2 regions of the Streptomyces sp. NPDC031100 genome follow, and region 1 is predicted to be linked to the other one. Evidence: riboswitches for the same ligand, from Rfam matches in the RefSeq annotation. Region 1 holds a riboswitch; the other holds the start of a gene.
What was found. Region 1 has a riboswitch for cyclic di-AMP ahead of ACZ5DS_RS05070 (M23 family metallopeptidase). Riboswitches for the same ligand answer to the same signal wherever they lie in the genome.
Positions count from the first base shown of each region.

Region 2: it holds a riboswitch for cyclic di-AMP, as region 1 does, so the genes downstream of both, ACZ5DS_RS26530 (M23 family metallopeptidase) here and ACZ5DS_RS05070 (M23 family metallopeptidase) in region 1, are expected to answer to the same signal.

Region 1 is NZ_JBVIGN010000002.1:164,634-168,722, reverse strand. It holds gene ACZ5DS_RS05085 (bifunctional acetate--CoA ligase family protein/GNAT family N-acetyltransferase) at 1-548, opposite strand, end outside; gene ACZ5DS_RS05080 (HPr family phosphocarrier protein) at 725-1,006, shown strand; gene ACZ5DS_RS05075 (GntR family transcriptional regulator) at 1,191-1,886, opposite strand; gene ACZ5DS_RS05070 (M23 family metallopeptidase) at 2,085-2,840, opposite strand; cyclic di-AMP (ydaO/yuaA leader) riboswitch at 2,853-3,017, opposite strand; gene ACZ5DS_RS05065 (M16 family metallopeptidase) at 3,240-4,089, opposite strand, start outside.
Region 2 is NZ_JBVIGN010000010.1:21,642-25,730, forward strand. It holds gene ACZ5DS_RS26525 (aldo/keto reductase) at 1-139, opposite strand, end outside; gene ACZ5DS_RS26530 (M23 family metallopeptidase) at 231-1,268, opposite strand; cyclic di-AMP (ydaO/yuaA leader) riboswitch at 1,278-1,444, opposite strand; tRNA gene ACZ5DS_RS26535 (tRNA-Met) at 1,789-1,862, opposite strand; gene ACZ5DS_RS26540 (dihydrofolate reductase family protein) at 1,928-3,061, opposite strand; gene ACZ5DS_RS26545 (MarR family winged helix-turn-helix transcriptional regulator) at 3,127-3,642, shown strand; gene ACZ5DS_RS26550 (GTP cyclohydrolase II) at 3,750-4,089, shown strand, end outside.

The DNA of each region.
Region 1 (4,089 bases):
AACACCTTGATCATCTTGGTGTTGGCGGGCAGCACCTCGGCGGCGAAGCGGCGGATGCCCCGCTCGCGCGCGACGGCCGCGATGTGTTCGAGGAGGGCGGAGGCGACCCCGCGGCCCTGGTGGGCGTCCTGTACCAGGAAGGCGACCTCGGCCTCGTCGGGGATATCAGGGGCGGGCGCGAAGCGCCCTCCGGCAAGGGCGGTGGTGGGCGACGGGTGGGACGGTGCGGGCATGCCGTCGGCGCCGATGCGGTCATAGCGTACGGTGGCGATGAACTCGCCGCCCACGGTGGCAGCGAGTCCCACCCGGTCCACAAAGTCGTGGTGCGTGAAGCGGTGGACGTCCTTGGCGGACAGGCGAGGGTACGGCGCGAAGAAGCGGTAGTACTTCGACTCGTCCGAGACCTGCTCGTAGAAGCTGACCAGGCGGTCGGCGTCATCAACGGTGATGGGCCGGATGCGCGCGGTACCCCCGTCGCGCAGCACCACGTCCGCCTCCCAGTGGGCGGGGTACTCGTGCCGGTCGTGCCGGTCCGCCGGGCTCTGCATGGGGCCCAGAGTACGGCTCGCGTACGACAACGGCGCGAGGCAGTCTGTGGAGGACGGAAGCCGGACCGAGGCCGCGGTCCGAGGATCCGCAGGAGGGGACGAACGTCACCTCCGGGCACGCTTCGCACTATGGGAAACTGGTCTAGACAACCCTGAGCACTGAAGGGCAGCAACACATGGCTGAGCGCCGCGTCAACGTCGGCTGGGCCGAGGGCCTCCATGCCCGCCCCGCCTCCATCTTCGTCCGAGCCGCCACGGCCGCAGGCGTCCCGGTGACGATCGCCAAGGCTGACGGCAACCCCGTCAACGCGGCCTCCATGCTGGCCGTCCTGGGCCTGGGCGCCCAGGGTGGCGAGGAGATCGTCCTCGCCTCCGACGCCGAGGGCGCGGACGTCGCCCTGGACCGTCTGGCCAAGCTGGTCGCCGAGGGCCTGGAAGAGCTGCCCGAGACCGTCTGAGCCGCGCCAGGAAGCCGCGTCGCCCTTTCCGGGTGACGCGGCTTCCGCGTTTTTCGGCAGCCCATCGAATGAATTCACCGCGAGCACACCGACGGCGCGCGACCACGAATTCACGGCACACCGGGAAAAGGGCAGCGGAAATACACGCCCACCGAATCGCTCCTCTTTGTATACGGCGCCCACGTTAATGCCGAAGGCTCGACATGTTTACGGCATGTTGCGAGTTCCTCACACGCTCGGACCGGTCGCCGGCCGAGGCCGACCGCAACCGGTACGCACCCTTCGCGCGCTCGGCGTGATGCGCCGTGATCGCCCGCGCGCGTTCGCTGTCGCCGCGCGCCACCGCGTCCACGATCGCGCCGTGCTCCGTCCAGGACTCCACGGGACTCGGCAGCGCCTCCACCGCGTACATCCAGGCGATCTTGTGCCGCAGCTGGGTCAGCACCGAGGTCAGCGAGGGGCTGCCGGAGGCCTGCGCGAGCGTCTCGTGGAACCAGCCGCCGAGCGAGCGCAGATCCTCGCGGTTGCCCTGCCTGGCCCGCTCCTGGCCCAGCCGGACCAGCCCGCGCAGCACCTTCAGATGGGCCTCGGTGCGCCGCTGGGCGGCCCGGGAGGCACCGAGCGGCTCCAGCAGCATCCGCATCTCCAGCAGGTCTGCGGCCTCCTGCTCGGTCGGTTCGGCCACGCACGCCCCCGCGTGCCGCCGGGTCACCACGAAGCCCTCCGCCTCCAGGGTGCGCAGGGCCTCGCGGACGGGGACGCGCGAGACGCCGTAGCGGCGGGCCAGGACTTCCTCGGTGAGGCGGCTGCCGCGCTCGTAGACACCGGCCACGATGTCGTCCCGGATCGCCGTGCACACCGAGTGCGCCGGAATACGCATGACCGACCTCCGCCTTAATCCCCGTGAAACGTCGACGATGGACGTGTGTTCCGTGACTCTATTGCAATGAGCCGGAATTTCCGACGGCAGGCCGGAATCCATGGATATATTTTGGACAGCGGATGCGGCGGGCGCCGCGAAAAACGGCGAAAGCCCCGGCTCGTGAGCCGGGGCTTCGGGATGTCGTGCGCCGGAGCGTCAGACGTTCACGCCGTGTCCACGGAGGTAGGCGAGCGGGTCGACGTCCGAGCCGTACTCGGGGGTCGTGCGGGCCTCGAAGTGCAGGTGCGGCCCCGTGACGTTGCCGGTCGCGCCGGACAGGCCGATCTGCTGGCCCGGGGTGACCTTCTGGCCCACGGTGACGCCGATGGACGACAGGTGGCCGTACTGGGTGTACATGCCGTCGGCCATCCGTATCACGATCTGGTTGCCGTACGCGCCGCCCCAGCCCGTGGAGACGACCGTGCCCGAGCCGACCGCGTGGACGCTCGTGCCACTGGCCGCGTGGAAGTCGATGCCGGTGTGGGAGCCGGAGGACCACAGGGAGCTGCTGGCCTTGTAGCCGGTGGAGACGTACGAGTGCGCGATCGGGGCGACGAAGGCGTTCAGGCGCTTGCGCTCGGCCTCGCGGGCGGCGCGCGCCCTGGCCTCGCGCACCTCCTTCGCGCGCTGGGCGGCCGCCTTCGCCGCGGCCTCCTCGGCCGCCTTCTGGTCGGCGGCCTGCTGCTGGGCCTCGGCCTGCGCGTCGATCTGCTCGGCGACCGTGTCGCTCACGGTGATGACCGGGGTGAGGCCGGTCTCCTCGACGGAGTTCTCGGCGGCGAGCGCCGGGGTGGCCGCGAGGGTGCCGATGACGCCGGTGGTGGTGAGGGCCGCGACGCCGGCCGCCTGAGCGGTGGTGCGCTTGACCCGGCCGGGCTTGCGGTGCTTCCCGGTGGCGCACATGAACGCCATGAAGAGGCTGGTCCTTTCCTTCCCTCTCGCCTACCGGGTTAGCTGACGGGTTCGGAGCAGGAAGGTCTCCTACGGGCCCCCTCGCTCGCGCGCGGGCGTCCGATTCACCCCAGGGACTGCGGTTGGGTCCCCGGCTCCCCTGGCTCGCGCCGTACGGGGACTCGGCGATGACTGTCCGGTGCCGCGGATGCGGCGCACTGCCTGACGAACAGCCCGGAAGACGCTAAGGGGCCGGACTTTCGATCCCCAAACGGATCCGGGGTTTTGTAGTGCATCCCACAGGTCAGACAGGCAACCTCTGCCCCAATTCGGACATCTGGGGAAGGGCGGTGCACGGCAAGGGGCCCTGATGACCCGTCGGTCCCCAGGGCCCCGCGCGCGCGTGCCGCCGTCCGGCTGCTAGTCGGCGGTCACGACGGTGACTTCGCCGATGCCGAGCGCCGCGACCGGCTCCTTGATCTGGGCCGCGTCACCGACGAGGACGGTCACCAGGCGGTCCACCGGGAAGGCGCTGACGGCCGCCGCGGTGGCCTCCACGGTGCCGGTGGCGGCGAGCTGCTGATACAGCGTCGCCTGGTAGTCGTCGGGCAGGTGCTGCTCGACCTGGTCCGCCAGCGTGCTCGCGACGGCCGCCGCGGTCTCGTACTTCAGCGGCGCCACGCCGACGAGGTTCTGCACGGCGACATCGCGCTCGGCGTCGGTCAGTCCCTCCGCCGCGAGCGTGCGCAGCACCGTCCACAGGTCCTGCAGCGCGGGACCGGTGTTCGGGGTGTCCACGGAGCCGCTGATGGCGAGCATCGCGGAGCCGGTTCCGTCCGGCGCGGAGCGCAGGACCTGCCCGAAGGCGCGCACGCCGTAGGTGTAGCCCTTCTCCTCGCGCAGCACCCGGTCCAGGCGGGAGGTGAGGGTGCCGCCGAGGCAGTACGTGCCGAGCACCTGGGCGGGCCACACGCGGTCGTGCCGGTCGGGGCCGATCCGCCCGATGAGCAGCTGTGTCTGGACGGCGCCCGGCCGGTCGACGATGACCACGCGGCCGGAGTCGTCGGCGCTCACGGGCGGCACCGGCCGCGGCCGGGCCGGGGTACCGGTCCAGGCGCCCAGGGTGTCGGCGAGCAGCGTGTCCAGGTCGGTGCCGGTGAGGTCGCCGACCACGACCACGGTGGCCGTGGCGGGCCGCACATGGCGGTCGTAGTAGGCGCGTACGGCCGCGGCGTCGATCTTCTCGACGGTCTCCTCGGTGCCCTGGCGC
Region 2 (4,089 bases), on a different contig from region 1:
AGTTGCCGCCGGCGGCCGTGTAGGCGTCGAGGACGGCGAAGGAGGTCTTCTCGTCCGCGGTCCAGCCGAAGACGTTGCCGCCGAGGGCGAGCGGGAAGACCTCGAGGTCGGAGGTGCCGAGTGTGCGCAGCGAAGTCATGCCTTATGTCAACAGCCGAAGCGGTCGATCCGATTCCGCCTCGCCGCGCACAGGCTCCGACTCGCCGCGCACAGACCGGACAAACGTTCCGTCAGGGGTTGAGGCCCTTGCCGCGCAGCCAGGCCATCGGGTCGATGCCGCTGGACTGGCCGCCGGGGTGGACCTCCAGGTGGAGGTGCGGCCCGGTGACGTTGCCGGTGGCGCCGACGCGGCCGATGACGTCGCCGGTGCTGACCTTCTGGCCGACGGAGACGCTGATCGAGGACTGGTGGCAGAACCACAGCTCGGTGCCGTCGTCGAGGGTGAGGATCGTGCGGTAGCCGTAGGAGCCGGCCCAGCCCGCCTCGGTGATCGTGCCGCTGTGGATGGCCTTGATGAGCGTGCCGGTGGGGGCCGCGAAGTCGAGGCCGGTGTGGTAGCCGGAGGACCACATCGAGCCGGCCTGGCCGAAGGTCGAGGTGATCGTGTACGAGGAGGTCGGCAGCGTGTACTGCTTGGCCAGCGCGGCCAGCCGCTCCTCCTCGGCCTTCTTCCTGGCCGCGGCCTCCGCCTCCTTCTTGGCGGCGGCGGCCTTGGCTGCGGCTTCCTTCTGCGCCTTGGCGGCCGCGTCGGCGGCCTGCTTCTCGGCGGCGGCTGCCGCTGCCGCTGCGGCCTTGCTGTCGGCCTTGCTCTGCTGCTGCTCGGCCTGGGCCATGATCCGGTTGCGCAGGGCCTCGCCCGCGTCGGAGCTGTCCTCGTCGCTGTCGGCGGAGGTCGTACCGACGTCGCTCAGCGAGGCCGCGGTGGCCTTGGGCGCGTCGGAGGACGAGGAGGAGTCGTCGAAGAGGGAGCCGACGGAGGGCAGGTCGGGCATGGAGATGGACACCGGCGGCTTGCCGGTGTTGGCGCTGGCCATGCCGCCCGCGCCGACGGCGGCGATGACACCGACTCCGAGGACGGTGGAGCTGCGGGCGAGGCCGCCGCGCTGCTTGGCGACGCGGTGCCGACCGCGGACCGGCCGTATGGACTCCTCGGTGGGGTTCCACTCCTCCCAGGTGCCCTCGTCGGTGCGCTGGGCGCCGAAGTAACCGAAGGTCTCGGTCTCGGTCGGCATGAACGGGGCTTCGGGGGCAGGCCGGTTGGACGCCACGCGGGCGTACTCCTTTCCTTCCTCCGCCTACCGGGTTAGCTGACGGGTTCGGAGCAGGAAGGTCTCCTACGCGCGTATACCGGCCGTGGACTCAGGCAGTTCACGACGGCATCCGCGCGATTCACCCCAAGGTGGTGGTTCCCCGGTTCCCTTGCGGGATTCGGCGCGTGCGCACGGAGCCGCCTCTTGTGACGGCTGGGACGACCGCGCTGCGTTATCGAACGTTAATAGACCCGCGTGTCAGATTCCAAGCCGTTCAGCTTGATCATTAACTATTTCCGGGCGGGACGTACGGGTTACGACCGGTGTAAATCGGGCGAGTTGGTCGACGCTCAGGAGTCTCCGCGTTTTTGATGGTGACTCAGCTGTTATGCGGAGGGGTGCCGTCCGATCACCATCGGTGACATCGGTCAGGGCTGACCGACTGTGGCATACGCCACTCGCCGTCTCGCCGAGGGGGCGCGGCAGGAAAACACTCAGGGCCGGGATCCATGACTGGATCCCGGCCCTGAGCCTTCAGTAGCGGGGACAGGATTTGAACCTGCGACCTCTGGGTTATGAGCCCAGCGAGCTACCGAGCTGCTCCACCCCGCGTCGTTGTGTCTCAAGAGTACCCCATGGCCAGACCACAAAGCACACGGGATTCCGTGAGGTGCTGCTCAGGGCAGCAGGTGGGCGTTCGGCTCCTTCGCCAGGGCCTCGTACTCGGGCAGCACCACGGCCGCCACGCCCGCGCTCTGCAGCACCCCGGTCCCGTCGGCCGCCGTCACGAACGTGTCCGGCTCGCGCCAGGCCGTGACCACGCGTCGTACGCCCGCCCGCAGGATCAGCTCGGCGCAGGGGGCGGGGCGGGAGGCGCGCCGGGAGCAGGGCTCCAGGCTGCTGTAGACGGTGGCGCCGGGCAGGCGCGGATCGGCGGGGTCGATCTTCGCGAGGGCCGCCTCCTCCGCGTGCACGACGGGGTCGTCGCCCTCGCGCGAGTGGCCGCGGGCCAGCTCCGTGCCGTCGGCGGCGACCACCACCGCGCCGACGCTGAAGGCCGTCCGCGAGGGCGGGCACAGGGCGGCCAGGTCGCAGGCGGTGCGCAGCCAGTGGCGGTCGGCGGCGACGGGCTCCGGGCCGGTGCCGGGTGCGGTGGGCTCGTAGCGCATGAGGACGACGTCCTCGATCCGGCGGGTCTCGACGAGGCGCAGCCGGCCGCCCTGGTACGGCCCCGGGCCGAACAGGCGCGGGGCCGCCGGGTCGCCGACGAACAGCGGGGCGAGGACCAGCTGGAGTTCGTCGGCGAGGCCCTGCTGGAGGAGCTGGGTGTGGACCGTGCCGCCGCCCTCGACCATCAGGCGCCGCACCCCGCGCACGTCGTGCAGGTGCTCCAGCAGGGCGCGCCAGTCGAGGTCGGGGCCGAGGGAGACCACGTCGGCGGTCCGGCCGAGGACACGGGAGGCCTGCTCGGCGCCCTTGTCGGTCGTGTACACGAGCTTCTCGCCGCCGGTGTGCCAGAAGTTGGCGGCCGGGTCGAGGTCACCGGTGGCGGTGACGGTGACCTTCAGCGGGTATGCGGTCCTGTGGTCGGCGACCCGGGCCGCGCGGCGCTCGGCCGAGTTCACCAGCAGGCGCGGGTTGTCGGCGCGGATGGTGCCGGCGCCGATCAGGATCGCGTCGACCGAGGCCCGTACCTCGTCGACCCGGTCGAAGTCGGCCGGGCTGGACAGCAGGAGCCGGTCGGGGCCGGTGTCGTCCAGGTACCCGTCGAGGGAGACGGCGGCGGACAGCAGGACGTACGGGTACGGCATCGGCGCGGTCTCCCCTGCGGCAGGCTGATCTTGGTTCAAGTTTGAAACAAACTTACACTGGTGGCATGACGACCCGCTGGCTCACTCCGGAGGAGCAGCGCGCCTGGCGCGCGTACCTCGCCGCCGCCCGGCTCCTGGACGACGCGATCGACCGGAACCTCCAGCAGGACGCCGGCATGCCGCACCTGTTCTACTCCGTCCTGGCCAACCTCTCCGAGGCGCCCGACCGGCGGCTGCGCATGACCGACCTCGCGGAGAGCCTGAAGATCACCCGCAGTCGGCTGACCTACGCGGTGACCAGGCTGGAGCGGGACGGGCTGGTGCGACGCGAGAACTGCAGCTGGGACAAGCGGAGCAGCATCGCGGCGCTGACCGACGAGGGGATGGCCGTCCTGGAGCGTACGGCGCCCGGGCACGTCGAGACCGTGCGCGCCACCCTGTTCGACCGGCTCACGCCGGAGCAGGTGAGGCAGCTGGAGGAGATCTTCACGGGCGTCGCCCGCGGGTTGCAGGGCGACGGTGCCCAGGCCGGGGCGGACGAGGTCCCCTGGCGGCGCCGGTCGTCCTGTTCCGGCTCCTGAGTCACACCCGGCACGCGGAAAGTAATTGCTTTAAGTTTGAAACATGAGGTAGGGTCCCCTTCGAACCACTGCTTCAAAACTGAAGCAACAGCTTCGGAGGGACCCGCATGCCCGACACCCCCGCCGCCACACAGCGCGCCCGCGTCCGGGTACCGCTGCACTTCCACGACGGCTACCGCGTCGACGCCGAACTCGTCACCTTCCACGGCCTGGCCGACGACCAGGAGCACGTGGCCGTCGTGCTCGGCGAGCCCGGTCCCGTTCCGCTGGTACGGCTGCACTCCGAGTGCCTGACCGGGGACGTCTTCGGCTCCGCCCGCTGCGACTGCGGTCCCCAGCTGCGCGAGGCGGTGGAGCGGATCGCCGAGCGCGGGGGCGTCCTGCTCTACCTCCGCCAGGAGGGGCGCGGCATCGGCCTGTACAACAAGCTCGACGCCTACGCCCTCC